Regions from separate parts of the Moritella sp. 28 genome, predicted to be linked through region 1. Evidence: predicted binding sites of a transcription regulator. Region 1 holds the regulator's gene; the other holds the start of a gene.
The links. Region 1 encodes FliA, which starts transcription of late flagellar genes. Its sites were predicted from a motif close to CTAAAGNTNNNNNNNNNNNNGCCGATA; they were not measured.

Region 1 (8,304 bases):
TGCGGGTATTGAACCTGGTTTAGCTGAACGGATGCAAACCTCATTAACAGAGGTGGCACAAAATCAAGAATTAGCGGGACAACCGGCGATCTTACTTACCTCTGGGGTATTAAGGTCAACATTAGCGAAATTTGTGAAATACTCAATACCCTCATTACGCGTATTATCATATCAAGAAGTACCTGATGATAAACAGATTCGAATTGTCAGTGTTGTTGGTCAATAACACGTAAATAAAAATTTAAGTAGCGAACAGAACTAAGGATGTTAAGTTGAAAATAAAGCGCTTTTTTGCCAAAGATATGCGAGCGGCATTGGCTGAGGTCAAAGAGGTTCTTGGCCCCGACGCTGTTATTATGTCTAACAAAAAGGTCACCGGTGGCATTGAAATAGTTGCTGCTGTGGATTTCTCTGAAAGTAAGCCTGTCGCACCTGAAAAAGTAAGCGAACCAAAAACTGTAGCAAATAAATCAGAACGTCAACTTTCTGAAGACTCCGTCAATTTATCGGCATCTAAATTCAACTTCAAAAAATTAATGAATAATGAACTGTCACAGCAAGCAGAACCAGAGCGACCCGTCGCGCCAAATGACTCATTAGCGAGCTTATTGGCACGTCAGCAAGAACATAAACAGCAAATGTCACAAGCAATCAATAACGATGATAATACGCGTGAAAAAAATAATTGGGATACCAGTTTTTTAAAGAAACCGGTCGCTCGTCGCTTTGCTGAACGCCCAAATACTGCTCCGGCGACACTCGCAGAACAAAATGAAATGCGTGATGGTATGGCGCGCTCTTCTCAACAAGCTGGTTATAAGCAGTTTGAGTCGACTACACCGAAAAGTGACAACCAACAAGACATGAGTGCGATGAAGGCTGAGCTTGCCTCAATTCGAAAGTTGCTTGAGCACCAAGTCTCAGGATTACAGTGGCAGGAAGTTGAACGTAATGAACCTATTCGTGCTATGTTGATCAAACATCTTGTTAAGATTGGTTTTACCGAAGAGGTTGCAGACCAACTCGCTAACTGTGTGGCTGAAAACTGTTCGATTGAGTCGGCTTGGGATCAGATCGAAGCGTTACTGACGGACAGTGTGCTCATTGCGCAAGATGATATTTTGGGTAAAGGTGGTGCTGTTGCATTAGTTGGCCCAACCGGCGTGGGAAAAACGACAACTATCGCCAAATTAGCGGCAAAATTTGCCATGTTGCATGGCTCAGAGAATGTTGCGTTGATTACTACTGATACATATCGTATTGGTGCTCACGAACAATTGGCGACTTACGGGCGTATTATGGGGTGTGTTGTTAAGGTTGCCCGTGATGAAGCAGAGTTGGCACAATACTTGTATCAGTTAAGAAGTAAACGTTTAGTCTTGATTGATACTGCCGGGATGGGACAGCGTGACAAGCGTTTATCCGAACAGTTAGATACATTAGTTAATAATGAAAAAGTCGTGATTCGTAACTATTTGGTTGTCCCTGCAACTGCGCAGCGTAGGGTTGTACAAGAAACATTAGAGCATTTTCATCATATTCCGTTAGCGGGCTGTATTTTAAGTAAAGTGGATGAAAGTTTAAGCTTAGGTGAGATTTTAAGTGTACTAATACAACATGAACTACCGATTGCATATATAACAAATGGGCAAAGGGTTCCTGAAGATATAGACTCAGCCAATGCACAGCAATTAGTTCGTACTGTATTTAACAGAGATACGCTAGAAGAACAAAACGATACGCATTTTTGGTTAGGCGATGATAAATAGTAATGAATAAAAATATTTTTTTCGATCAAGCAAGTGGTCTAAGACAAATGAGTAATAACAAAAAAGTTAAAGTCATTGCCGTTTCAGGTGGTAAAGGTGGCGTAGGTAAAACTAACGTAACACTGAACATGGCAGTATCACTCGCGGCCCAAGGTAAGCGAGTCATGGTTTTAGATGCCGATCTTGGGTTGGCAAATGTCGATGTTTTACTCGGTTTACGCGTACATAAAAATATTTCTCACGTTATTTCGGGTGAATGTACATTAGATGATATTTTGATTGAAGGTCCGAATGGGATCTTAATCGCACCGGCAACATCTGGTACGCGTTCGATGGTTGAATTATCAGTACAAGAGCACGCGGGTCTAATTCGTGCTTTTGCTGAATTGAAAACACCTATTGATGTATTACTGGTTGATACCGCCGCCGGTATTTCGGACATGGTATTAAGTTTTTGTCGCGCGTCACAAGACATTTTAATGGTGGTTTGCGATGAACCGACATCTATCACGGATGCTTATGCGTTAATTAAGTTATTATCAAAAGAACACGGTGTTCATCGTTTTAAAATTGTGGCCAATATGGTGCGTAGTTTACGTGAAGGCCAAGAATTATTTACTAAATTGACACGTGTAACGGACCGATTTTTAGATGCAACATTAGAGCTTGTTGCTTGTATTCCGTTTGATAACAGTGTTCGTCAAGCCGTTCGTAAACAGAAAGTGGTTGTAGAAGCATTTCCAAAAGCGCCCGCTTCATTGGCGTTTAGAGCGTTAGCAAGTCGAGCTGCAACTTGGCCAGTACCGAATAAAGTCGGCGGTCATTTGGAGTTCTTCATTGAGAACCTGTTTGAAAACAAAGCTAGGGTAGAAGATTGAAGTGAATAAGGCATCCGCTTACAGCAACATCCAGTCGCAACAGAGTCATGCTGTTGAGCAATTCGGTTTTTTAGTAAAACGAATTGCCCATCACTTGCTTCTCCGTTTGCCGCCGAGTGTTCAGTTAGATGATTTAATCCAGTCGGGTATGATTGGATTACTGGATGCTGCGCGCAACTTTGATGGCTCTAAAGGCGCTAGCTTTGAAACTTATGCTGGTATTCGTATCCGCGGCTCAATGATTGATGAAATGAGACGTGGGGATTGGGTCCCAAGATCGGTGCATAAAAATGGCCGTGATATTGCTGCTGCCATTGACCGTATCGAAAAACAAACGGGTACGGATGCAAAAGATACGGATGTTGCTGAAGAATTAGGCGTAAACCTGACTGACTACCATAGTATGTTGATGGATGTTAATAGTGGGCATATATTGGCGGTCGAAGATTTGACCGCGAGTAATGAAGATGCCTATTCAATTTACGAAGGAAAATCAAGCACTCCTTGTGCTGATTTTTCTGAGCTACGTTTTCAGCAAGCATTAGCAAACTGCATTAAAACACTACCCGAAAGAGAAAGCTTAGTCTTATCGCTTTATTACGATGAAGAGTTAAATCTAAGAGAGATCGGGGAAGTACTCAGTGTCAGCGAGTCTCGTGTGAGTCAAATACACAGCCAAGCGATGCATCGAGTGAAAGCGCGCATGCATGCTTGGTTAGATGACTAAGTTTAATTGGTACTATTTATCTAGTACTTGAATATTGAAGTAAGATATTTATGGGATCAGGGACTGTGAATATTGTAATTACTTATTTTGGAGAACAACTTGAAAAAGCAAATTAAAATTCTTATTGTCGATGATTTTTCTACGATGAGACGCATCATTAAAAACTTACTTCGTGATCTTGGTTTTAGCAATACCTATGAGGCGGACGACGGCAACACGGCATTACCTATGCTAAAAAATGGCGATTATGATTTTGTTGTCACTGATTGGAATATGCCTGGTATGCAAGGTATTGATCTACTTAAAGAGATCCGTAAAGACCAAGCGCTATGTCATATCCCAGTACTAATGGTTACGGCTGAAGCGAAGCGTGAACAGATTATTGAAGCTGCTCAATCAGGTGTGAATGGTTACATTATTAAACCATTTACAGCGGCGACACTAAAAGAAAAATTAGAGAAGATCTTCGAACGAATTCAATAAGCAAGGATGCGCATGAGTGAACAACAAGAATCGTTGATTTCATTAGAAGACGCTAAAGAACTGGTGACACTGCTAGAGTGTGGTCAGGTAGAAATGGCAAATGAAATAATTACTAAAATTCAGAATACAAATTCAGATGCACTATTTGAAAAAGTGGGTGTGTTAACACGTCAATTACATGATTCATTAGAAGATTTCCAGTTAGATACACGTATTGAAAGCTTAGCTAACGATGAGTTTCCTGATGCTCGAGAGCGTTTGAATTATGTTATTGAGATGACGGATAAAGCGGCAAACAGAACGATGGATGCAGTTGAATCCTGCTTACCAATTGCTGATAGTTTTAACGACCGCATTCAACAAGTGATGCCAAATTGGAAGAACTTGATGAGTCGTGATTTACAATTGGGTCAATTTAAAGAACTTTGTAAATTATTAGACGATTTTCTTCAAGTTTCAGTATCTGATGCCGATAGTTTAAGACAGTATTTAACTGAAATTCTCATGGCGCAAGATTTTCAAGATTTGACTGGTCAAATGATCCGTCGCGTGATTAATTTAGTACAAGAAGTTGAAGTTAAATTAGTTGAAATGTTGACTATGTTTGGTGAGGCTTCAAAACCACTAAATGTAATGACAGAATCAGTTAAAAGTGAAATAAGTGGCATTGAGGCGGAAGGTCCAATCATGAATGCGAGTGAACGCGTTGATGTACTAGACGGCCAAAATGATGTTGATGATTTATTATCAAGTTTAGGATTTTAAGGGAGATATTGATGAGCTTTGATGTTGATGAAGATATTCTACAGGACTTCCTGATTGAAGCATCTGAAATTCTGGAGCTACTCTCTGAACAACTCGTTGATTTAGAAAAAAGCCCAGAAGACGCTGAGTTACTTAATGCAATTTTTAGGGGCTTTCATACCGTTAAAGGTGGCGCAGGATTTTTAGCATTATCAGAATTGGTTGATATTTGCCATGGTGCAGAAAATGTGTTCGATAGCCTGCGTAATGGCTTAAGAACAGTAACACCAGAGCTCATGGATGTCATTCTTAAATCTTTGGATTGTGTCAATGTGATGTTTGTAGCGATTCAAGAGCGTGAACCATTAATTGCTGCAGATGCGGAATTAATTCATCAACTTCATTTGCTTACCCAACCTGAAGCGACTCCAGCAGCAGTGATAGAAACTGTTGTTGAAGCCCCGAAGGTTGAAGCTCCGAAGGTCGCAGTACCTGCCGTATCAGCAAATAGTTCTGATATCGATGGTATGTCAGAACTTGAATTTGAACAATTGCTTGATGAACTACACGGTAAAGGTACAGCTCCTACAGCAATAAATACTGCTGATTCGAAGCCTACGACTGCAACTGTCGCGACCAGTTCCAATTCAGATTTTACAGATGATGAATTTGAAAAACTACTTGATGATCTGCATGGTGTTGGTCAGCATGCTAGCGCGACGAATATAAAAGCAACGTCAGCGCCTGTTGTTGCTACGCCGGCTGCTAGTAGCGGTGAACTCAATGACGATGATTTTGAAAACTTACTGGATGAATTATACGGTAAGGGTAATGCACCGAGTGCAGCTGCAGCAATCAAGAATGTAGTTAATGTTGCTGATTCTGTGGCAGATATCAAGCCCACGCCTGTTGCACAAACTGCAACTGCGGTTGCTACACCAGTAGAAAAAGTGGCTCCAGCTGCAACAATATCGACTGAAACCGTGGCTGTAAAAGCAGAGAAAAAAGCGAAGCCACAAGTTGATTCAACAGTGCGTGTAGATACTCGGACTCTCGATGAAATAATGAATATGGTCGGTGAGTTAGTCCTTGTCCGTAATCGTTTGGTGAGTTTAGGTATTTCAAGTAATGATGAAGATATGACGAAAGCTGTGTCTAATCTTGATGTTGTTACTGCCGACTTGCAAGGTGCGGTAATGAAAACACGTATGCAGCCAATCAAAAAAGTGTTTGGTCGTTTCCCGCGTGTCGTACGTGATTTAGCGCGTAGTTTATCAAAAGACATTAATCTTGAAATGATTGGTGAAGAAACCGATTTAGATAAAAACTTAGTGGAAGCACTTGCTGATCCACTGGTTCACTTAGTGAGAAACTCGGTGGATCATGGCGTTGAAATGCCAGATGTACGTGAAAAAAATGGCAAGCCGCGACAAGGGAAGATTACCTTATCAGCATCGCAAGAGGGCGATCATATTCGTCTCAAAATTGTAGATGATGGTGCGGGTATGGACCCTGAACGATTAAAAGATATTGCGGTGAACCGTGGTGTACTTGATGCTGATGCCGCAGCAAGGATCTCAGATAACGAAGCATACAACCTTATTTTTGCTCCAGGTTTCTCAACCAAAGATCAGATATCAGACATTTCTGGTCGTGGTGTTGGTATGGATGTGGTTAAGACGGGTATCAGTAAACTTAATGGTACAATCTCGATCGACTCAAAATTGGGTACTGGCACAACGATTGAAATTAAAGTGCCGTTAACACTGGCGATTTTACCAACCTTGATGGTCGAGGTGGGTAAGCAAATCTTTGCTTTACCATTGACGAGTGTGAATGAAATCTTCCACTTGGATTTAAATAAAACCCATGTAGTCGATAACCAATTGACCATTATTGTCAGAGAAAAAGCGATCCCATTATTTTATCTGCAGGATTGGTTAACTAAAATGGACCCACAAGCCACTACGCGTAATAATCGTGGATTAGGGCATGTGGTTATTGTTCAGCTCGGTATTAAGCAAGTTGGCTTTGTTGTCGATAGCCTTATTGGGCAAGAAGAAGTTGTTATTAAAGCGTTAGATAACTTATTGCAAGGCACGCCGGGTATGGCGGGAGCCACAATCACCAGTGATGGTGGTATTGCGCTGATTTTAGATATTCCAAGTCTCTTAAATCATTACGCAAAACGCTAATTTGTTGATGCAGGGGGAAACCCCTGTGTGCTTTTACATTGAAGTAAACACATTGAAGTAGATAGATTAGATGAAAATAAAAGTTTTAGTCGTTGATGATTCCAGTTTTTTCAGACGTAGAGTAAGTGAAATCATTAATGCAGATCCTGAAATGGAAGTGATTGATACTGCTAAAAATGGTGAAGAGGCTATTACTAAAGCGAAGTCTTTACGTCCTGACGTGATCACCATGGATATTGAAATGCCGGTTCTTGATGGTATTTCCGCTGTTAAAGCGATCATGAAAGATACACCTACACCCATTTTAATGTTTTCGTCATTGACACATCAAGGTGCTAAGTCAACGATTGCAGCATTAGAAGCGGGAGCGGCTAACTTCTTACCGAAAAAATTTGAAGATATAGCCAAAGACAAAGCGGAAGCGGTTCGATTACTACAACAAAACATTAAAGAAATTAGTAAACGTAGAAGTTTATTGAGAACACCGCGTATTTCACCAGCGACAGCACCGGCAGCAGTTCGCAGCGCGACAGTCGCAGCTGATAATCGTATTAATACAGCAACGTTACCGCGTAAAAGTGCTGATGCAAGTCGATTACATTCGGTGAATTCGGTGAATTCGGTGAATGTGAGGCATGTTGCTCATGTCGATAACGCGGCAGTTGAAGCTCGAACACCAGTTACTGCAAGCCGTGTAAAAAAACGTGCATCAGGTAAAAAATACAGTTTAATGGCTATCGGTGCTTCGACCGGCGGTCCTGTGGCATTACAAAATGTATTAACGCCTTTGCGCAGTGATTTTCCTCTGCCTATTTTGTTAATTCAACATATGCCTGCTACCTTTACTGCTGCATTTGCTGCACGACTGAATACCTTATGCCAAATTAAAGTAAAAGAAGCTGAGCATGGTGATCGTTTACAGCCTGGGGTTGCCTATTTAGCGCCTGGTGGTAAGCAGGTGCTGATTGAAAGCAAAGCGGGTGGTTTTACTTTAAAAGTAATGGAAAGTCCTGCGGGGATTAATTATAAACCGAGTGTTGATATTTCATTTGGTTCTGCGGCTCAGTCATATCACGATAAAGTATTAGCGATTGTACTCACGGGTATGGGCGCAGATGGACGTGATGGTGCTAAATTACTAAAACAAAAAGGCAGTACGATATGGGCGCAAGATGCACAGTCTTGTGTTGTTTATGGTATGCCACAAGCAATTGTGAACGCTGGTTTAGCTGATGAACAGGTGAATCTGCAACAAATTGCAGAGCGTATTAATATTGAAGTTGGCTGTCGATAACGACATGCAGACAAGGTAGGGTAAAGTTGAAAGTTTGGACTGTTGCTAATCAAAAAGGTGGTGTTGGTAAAACGACAACTGCAATCTCTTTAGCAGGCTTACTGGCAGAACAGGGGCAGCGAGTATTATTGATCGATACGGATCCGCATGCATCATTAACCAGTTATCTAAATTATGATAGTGATGATTTAACTGTCGGATTGTTTGACCTTTT
Region 2 (8,304 bases), 130 kb from region 1:
CAGCAGGTAGCAACAACATTTTAATGAGTGCTGCATGACAATGCTGTAGCGTACCGTTTAATAACTCAACCAAGAACGCATGTTTCGTCTTAAGTTGACCATTTAATAACATAAACTGTTGCTGTAGTTGCTCTAATGCATCATAACGGCTAGTAACTGGTGATTTAATTATCGCGATCATGTCATCAACAAAATGAGCAAATATATCCTGCTCTAATATCGCGCTGTACTGCTTAGCTAACACTTTCGTATCTGCAGAATAATGAGTCAGCATACGGTCAACAAATTCAGTTTTATCAAACACTTCATCTGTCAATACAACATCGCCTTGAAAAGTTGGAATGGCATTTTCAATCTTGATACCAGTGCCAAGGTTGTAGCATTGAACATCAGGATAAAAGTCTAATAATTCGCCCATACCTTTGGCAGACATTTGGAAAATCATTGTCGTTTCAACTTCTTCAACATGATTACCGGGTGAGACAAAACCAGATAGTTTTTTCTTATCGAATAATAACTTATCTTCTCCAGACTCATGGTAATAAATACTTTTTTTACTGTGATGCGCATCACCAGAAAAGCCAAGATCAATGCCAAACAAATAAATGTTTTTAAAACCCATTCGCGTGAAATAAGATAAGGCTAAATTAGACACCGTAGGATTAGCGAAGACCAATTGCGTTAAATTATCACTGTCACAGCCTAACTCTGAATTCAGAATTATTTCAGTTGAGGGCTCTTGTAATTTTAACCCCATCAAGCTGCGATCAAATAAATTGAGCACATCAGGTGTCACAGTGTTTAGCGTTAAGAGTGGAATTGATCTTAAATAGGCATCATCAGCAACCGATTTTAAAACCGTATAGGTAGCCTTAGTACGCTCCATCTCTAAATGGAAGTCTGGGGTAATACCATATTGCTGCAAAGCACGAATGGTCGTCCCCCCGCTAACAAGTAATACCTTGTCTCGATTTTCTCGAATATAATCGATGTGCTCATCAAGTGAGGGACCGTTCCCTAATATAAACACAGATCGTGTTGCACATTCCGGTAATGGCTCTACTTTCGCTAACAAAGGTACATGACTATTTAAAGTATGATACTGATGTGCCAGCGCCATTAAGCTATCATCAAAAAAGCCTAAACCGAACGCGACATGGAAATTTTTCTGATTGAACTTTTCTAACGCGCTATTTGTTTGCTCTGTTTGGTAATGCTGATAACAAAAACTAAATGTCGAATCATAACGACCTTTAGTCATTAACTGATACGAAATGTCATTAAAAAAGACATCTTCATCTGCCCCGAGGCATAAATGTAAACTGCTGCCACTATCATCCAAACGTTGTAGAATATCAGCCCAATCTAGCGTAAATAAACTCGCATAGAAAAAATCATTCTCTGGTTCATAAATATATAACCGTTTCACACTGTGCTTGCTGAGCATTTCAGGTAAGAAATAGCCCAAACCTAAGCCGAAACACACCATCATATTAACCGCTTCAGGCAACACAAATTCTTCTTTATGTTTGCTATTAATCCCCTTTAATGCCCTAATAAATTGATTAAGATATTTCACATGGATGAAATCACCAGCACTCTCGATTTCTTCCGAAAAATCAATACGAGCCAATTGAGGATTAACACGAAACTGCTCAAAATCAATCAAACTATCATGAAAATAATCTTCACCTAATACCACGTTATTATCCACATCAACCAAATGTAATGCGTCATCAACCCTCGTTAATTCAAATTTAGTTGGTTGATAATTGACAAAAGATTGGTAAATATCGGGAATGTACTGCTCAAACGCACGCATATTCGTCTGGTATAAAGCGATAGGGTCTGCGCTAGGTTGTTCTTTAGCATTAATCGCATCGATGGCATGAGCCAAGCTCACCTGCTTTTTACGCTGTTGCTGTTGTACTTCTAGCGCAGCAATGTGTGCGGCAATATCGTGATTTAAATGGTCCATAATAACAACCTAAAATTGTTTAATAGTAAGATAGCGATTAATTGATTTAGCACTACGCTTAGTGATAGCTTGCTGTGATTCAAGGGCTAATTTCGATTTTTTTAATGATGCGATTTGCGTTTGGTCATCCGCCATTAACTGAGTAAGAAAAGCATGGGTATTAAGAGATTGAGCAGGGTTTGAACGCATTACTAACTGCTCAATTAAAACCTGACGTTGGATTAATAGTTGATCACATTCAGCCAACAGCTCTTCTATAATTGCTTGCTTTGCTTGCGCGGAGATAGCCGATATTTTCGCCATTAATTCAACGTCAGTCGCATTCATTATTAAGCACCGCTAGCTTGCTTGCGCATCGATTCCGCTTTTTCTTTTTCCGCTTGAGGAATGTTTAACCATGCATCTTTAATCGGTGTGACTAATTCTGTGATTTCATCTAGCGGTTCGACTGAACGCTCTAATGACGCATCATTTAAACGCACTTGTATATAACGATAAAGCGCATCAAAATTTTCACCAATCTCGGGATGAATCTTATGGTTAATACCATCGATCAGACCAGATGTAATATTAATTGATTTATTAATAGATTTGGCTTTACCTTCAATATCTTTACGTAAAATACAGCCTTTTGTTACCGCTACAGAATCTAATAACCCCTGTAACAGCATAAAAATCACTTGGTGGTTATCAGCAGTAGAAATACCACTTTCTCGGCTGACTTGCTGATAACGTCTTATATTAGCTCTCATGTTTTTTACCTAACTATTGATTTATTTAAATACCAAAAAATAATATGATTAACCTAATACACTACGAATATAATCACCGGTCGCATTATAACGTGACACCGTATTATCTAAAGCGGTATATTTCTTCCGTAATGTATCTTCAAATGATGTAATGTGGCGGTCCAATTTATCGCGATCATCATCAATACCACGTAAATTATCATTCAGCATATTTTCCTGCTGATAAATCATCCCCCGATTTCCCAAATTGTTTTCCAACACGCTATTCACTTGTGCCGCAATACCATTATTCCCTGCAAAAAGTTTGCCAAGATCATCTAATGAGTTATTTACTGCATCATTTAAGCGTTGGGTACCAGACTTAGACCCATGCATACCAAACGGATTAACAGCTAACAACCCACCTTCTTCTAACGAAATACCTGCGCCGTATAAGGTGTTTAGTTTCTTATTGGCATCATTAACCACGCCGCCAGTAATACTCTGCAGTTGCTGTTTGATACTTCGTGCGCTTGAGTCATACTTCAAGACACCCGTCTCAGGGTGGGTCAATACATTGATACTCTCCATCAAGGTATTATAACCATCTACAAAGCCGTAAATGAGTTCTTGCACCGCAGCGTGGTCTGTCGACGTTGAAAAATTGGCAGGCTCGTTCAGTTTAGTCAAACTATTGGCAGTAATAGTGACGCCTGATACCGCATGATTAAAGACATTAGTATCTTTGGTTATAGTATTTCCATCCACCGTAATAATCGCATCGGTAGCAGGGTGGCCACCCATACTGGATGAAATAATACTCAAGCTCGAATCTGAGGTGAAAACGGCTAAATCATTTGCTTTACCGCTTTTTTCTGAGGTATAGACAATTTTAGCCCCCAGATCAGAGCTAATTACATTGGCACTAATACCGTAATTGTCAGGCGCATCGTTAATCTTCTTTTGAATGTTTTGTAAGGTATCTGTGATATTAACATTCACTTGGAAAGTATCTTTACCTGCGTCAAAGTACAGCATGCCCTGCCCAGGTTTGGTTTCTCGATCAGGTAAAAAATCAGACTCTAATCGCGCACCCTGTGCAAGTTGTTTCACTTCAACATCAAATGCACCTTTTGGTACCACACCTTTCGTTTTAATAGTAATAGGCAACGCAGCGCTATCAACACCGTTACCGGCAGTGGTTTGCTCAACATTTCGGCCTTGATAATTAATATTAGTTTTACTTTGATAAAAAGAGTCCAGATTACCCAATTGGCCAGTAATGGTCTTAAAGTCGGCCAAGCCCGCTTTCAAAGTGCCAATACCAGATAACTCCGTTGTAAGGTCGGTTTCTTTCTTGTTTAAGCGTGTTTCTTTTGGCGTTTTTTCAGCAGTTACAAATGTTGAAATGATCGTTTCCAGATCTAAACCTGAACCTGAACCTGCCATCGTAATACCGGCCATGTGTATCCTTAATTTTCATCAATAGTAATGCGATAGGCAAATAATTGCCTATCGCATTAAACATCCGACTATTTTATCTCGCTGTATTAATCAAACCATCTCATCAAATAAGAGACCTGAACTAGCTGATATATTGTCTTGAAATTGTTCAATGTTAGCGACCATCTTTAAAACAGCTTCTGATGGTAGTTCTTTCAGTGTTTCACCACTTTCAGGATCAACAATTTTAACTACCATACGGCCAGTATCACCATGAACACTAAAGTTTAGCTTCTTACTATTAACATCAAAATGAGCTTGTAGCGTATCCTTTGCTTCAAGCAATTTTTGTTCCAAATTTATATCATTCGCTATTTTGGGTTCAGATAATGAATTTTCGATCGGTAAAACTTGTTCGATTGGTGAAATTAAAACGGCAGGATTCGTTATGACAGGTTCTTTTGTCACAACAGGGTCAGGATTAAAACGAATGCTCTTATGATCCATATTATTATCAATGGACATGGTAACCCCCAAAGACCAAAATGCCCTGCAAGGTGCAGGGCAAATATAAACCTAAACGATTAAAGCAGTGATAGCGCTACTTGTGAGGCTTGATTGGCTTGGCTTAACATCGAACTTGCCGCCTGTTGCTGTACTTGAGTTTGTGCAAGTTTAGCTGATTCAGCAGCAAAATCAGTATCAACAATACGTGATTTAGACGCTGATACATTTTCAGAAATATTGCTGATGTTACGAATCGTTGATGAAAAACGGTTTTGTTTCGCACCTAGGTCAGCACGTGTACCCGTTACAGTTTCAAGCGCTGCATCGAGAGCCGTAATTGCTGATTGTGCGCCTGCAGCAGATGAAACATTCGTTGTAGTACTACCCACAGCCAACGCTGTCGCATCCATACTTGTTGTCATTTTTAGTGTAATGGTTTGGTTCGCATCAGCACCAACTTGAATCTCACGATTGAATTTACCATCAAGTAACTTTTCACCACCAAACGTTGTATCCGTTGATACACGCGTGATTTCAGTTTGTAATTCATTGAATTCTGATTGCAATGCATTACGATCAGCTTGAGAGTTTGAACCATTCGAAGATTGAATTGAAATTACACGCATACGTTGTAACATGTTCGTTGTTTCATCTAGCGCACCTTCCGCGGTTTGCGCCATTGAAATACCGTCATTTGCATTTCGAGATGCTTGGTTTAAACCATTGACTTGTGACTCTAAACGAGAACCGATTTGTAAACCAGCAGCATCATCAGCAGCGCTATTGATACGCTTACCAGATGATAAACGTTGGAAAGAAGTTTGTAATTCGTTGGTAGCACTACCTAAATGACGTTGTGAATTTAAAGATGCTACATTGGTATTTACATAAACAGCCATATTCGTCTCCTAAAAGAAATCCTGTAAAGGACTGCTGTGTATATAAAATACAGCCCTTATTAATAATCAGTTATTTGTATCGTCATGAAAGTTATCGACAATAAAAATACATCCTTTAGAGTTATTTTTAATTTTTATTTAATTTATTTCCAATTCAGTTCTAAACTTGAACAGATATCCACATTTAACCGTTTAATTTCAACCGATTACAGCAACCACTCAAAAATGTTTAATAATTGTTAATCAACTCAATCTAATGTTACAAAAAAGGGGGCGGGGTAAATTAAAAATTGAAAAGGAAATTTCCAAGAATAGAAATGTATTATTTTGGCCCTTTCGAGCCAAATAATAGGCTATTAGCCTTGCAACGATTAACCTTGCAATAATGACATGGCTACTTGCGATTGCTGATTCGCTTGGCTAAGCATGGTACTTGCAGCTTGTTGCGATACTTGATTTTGAGCCAGTTTTGCTGATTCAGCGGCAAAATCGGCATCCATAATACGTGACTTAGACGCAGACACATTTTCCGAAATATTAGTTAAATTACGGATCGTTGATGAGAAACGGTTTTGCTTGGCACCCAGATCACCACGGATGTCCGTCACCGTTGCAATTGCGGTATCTAGATTATCAATAGCCGTTTGCGCATTTAAAGGGTTTAAAATATCAGATGTCGCAGTACCAATACCTAAGCCGAGCGCATTCATGTTCGTCGATATTTTTACAGTAATGACTTGATTCGCATCGGGACCAATTTGGAAATCTTGATTAAACGTCGAATTTAATAAATTCATACCACCAAACGTTGTATCCGCAGCCACGCGATTAATTTCTTCTTGCAACTGACCATATTCATTATCCAGTGCAACACGGTCTGCGGCACTATTTGAGCCATTCGCAGACTGAATTGATAATACTCGCATACGTTGTAGCATATTGGTGGTTTCGTCTAGTGCACCTTCCGCTGTTTGCGCAAGAGATATGCCATCATTGGCATTACGTGCAGCTTGATTTAAGCCATTAACTTGAGACTCTAAGCGAGAACCAATCTGTAGTCCTGCCGCATCATCTGCAGCGGAGTTAATACGCTTACCAGAAGATAGGCGCTCAAATGATGTTTGTAACGCATTTGTAGAGTTCGTCAAATTACGTTGTGAATTTAAAGATGCTACATTTGTATTTACATATAAGGCCACGGTATCTTCCTTTTTGCTTGTTTCAAATTAAATAAATGTTATGTATCTTAGATAAAGCAATCAACATGCCAAATACATTTAAAATGAAAACAAAGTTATAACACACTGTTTTTAACTACAATTAAACTGTACCCTCATTTTTTATCGTGTGTATATTAATAATTAATAAACCCTAAGAACCATCAAGACAAAATTTTGCCGTCATATTGCCAGTTGCGAATGTTCAACAACAAATAAATGTCAGTTATATTTTTGATGACAAAAATGACACTACCAGTACAAGTAAACAATGATTTTAAAGATAAGATTTAATATCGGAATGATTAAAATTCGATGTAATAAAAGAGAGTAGAGAGTAGGAAGATAAAATACTTTTACCTATGCGCTTAAATAGGACTATAACGATAAGGATATAGGTAAAAGCAATATATTAGGCGGCCCCAAAGGGGCCAGAGGGAGCCCCCCTCTTAGCCTAATAACGACATAGCAACTTGAGATTGCTGATTAGCTTGACTTAGCATTGTGCTTGCAGCTTGCTGAGAAACTTGATTTTGCGCTAGTTTCGCAGATTCAGCAGCAAAGTCTGCATCCATAATACGAGATTTAGATGACGATACATTCTCAGAGATATTTGATAAGTTACGAATTGTTGATGAGAAACGGTTTTGTTTCGCACCCAGATCACCTCGTATATCTGTTACCGACGCAATCGCCGTGTCCAAACTTTCGATAGCCTTTTGAGCATCCACCACAGTAAGTACATTAGACGCAGCAGTACCAACACCTAAACCGAGTGAGTTCATGTTTGTAGTAATTTTAACATTGATGACTTGGTTAGCATCAGCACCAACTTGAAAGTCATTATTAAATGATGAATCAAGTAACGTCTCGCCACCAAACGTTGTATCTTTTGCTACACGATCAATTTCATTTTGTAGCTGACCAAATTCTTTATTAAGTGCAGTACGGTCTGCATCACTGTTTGAGCCATTGGCAGATTGGATTGAAAGCACACGCATACGTTGTAACATATTCGTTGTTTCATCTAACGCACCTTCAGCAGTTTGTGCCATTGAAATACCGTCATTGGCATTTCGAGCGCCTTGGTTTAAACCGTTTACTTGCGCTTCCAAACGAGAACCAATTTGTAATCCCGCAGCATCATCAGCAGCCGAATTAACTCGTTTACCAGATGATAAACGTTCAAACGATGTTTGTAGTGCATTCGTCGAATTAGTTAAATTACGTTGTGAGTTTAAAGACGCAACGTTAGTGTTTACATATATAGCCATTCGTTTTCCCTCTGTGTTTAACGTGATTAAGCAGCGACATAATTCTATGTAAGTCGTGCTTAAGTTCCAGTCTATAAATTATTTATGTATTTAAAATAGCAAGTTGTGTGCCAACCTATGACACGGAGTTAAATAAACTTAAGTTATTGATTTTATTAAATGACTTATAACTCATCTCAAGAATGTTTTGCTCTTTCGTTAAGTCAGTCATTGCCGCGGCAAGATCTGCCTCGGTAAGAATTGCCATCGCTTCCT

Region 2: the regulator FliA is predicted to act here: its motif matches at 5,651-5,677, upstream of HWV02_RS04670 (flagellin).

Annotation. Positions count from the first base shown of each region.
Region 1 covers NZ_CP056121.1:1,153,180-1,161,483, forward strand. The annotation lists gene flhA (flagellar biosynthesis protein FlhA) at 1-226, shown strand, start outside; gene flhF (flagellar biosynthesis protein FlhF) at 273-1,769, shown strand; gene HWV02_RS05310 (MinD/ParA family protein) at 1,772-2,647, shown strand; gene HWV02_RS05315 (RNA polymerase sigma factor FliA) at 2,649-3,374, shown strand; gene cheY (chemotaxis response regulator CheY) at 3,474-3,857, shown strand; gene HWV02_RS05325 (protein phosphatase CheZ) at 3,870-4,622, shown strand; gene HWV02_RS05330 (chemotaxis protein CheA) at 4,634-6,796, shown strand; gene HWV02_RS05335 (chemotaxis response regulator protein-glutamate methylesterase) at 6,867-8,090, shown strand; gene HWV02_RS05340 (ParA family protein) at 8,117-8,304, shown strand, end outside.
Region 2 covers NZ_CP056121.1:1,020,302-1,028,605, reverse strand. The annotation lists gene HWV02_RS04695 (6-hydroxymethylpterin diphosphokinase MptE-like protein) at 1-1,978, opposite strand, end outside; gene HWV02_RS04690 (hypothetical protein) at 1,988-2,305, opposite strand; gene fliS (flagellar export chaperone FliS) at 2,308-2,730, opposite strand; gene fliD (flagellar filament capping protein FliD) at 2,779-4,173, opposite strand; gene HWV02_RS04675 (flagellar protein FlaG) at 4,264-4,677, opposite strand; gene HWV02_RS04670 (flagellin) at 4,737-5,558, opposite strand; gene HWV02_RS04665 (flagellin) at 5,930-6,757, opposite strand; gene HWV02_RS04660 (flagellin) at 7,225-8,049, opposite strand; gene flgL (flagellar hook-associated protein FlgL) at 8,165-8,304, opposite strand, start outside.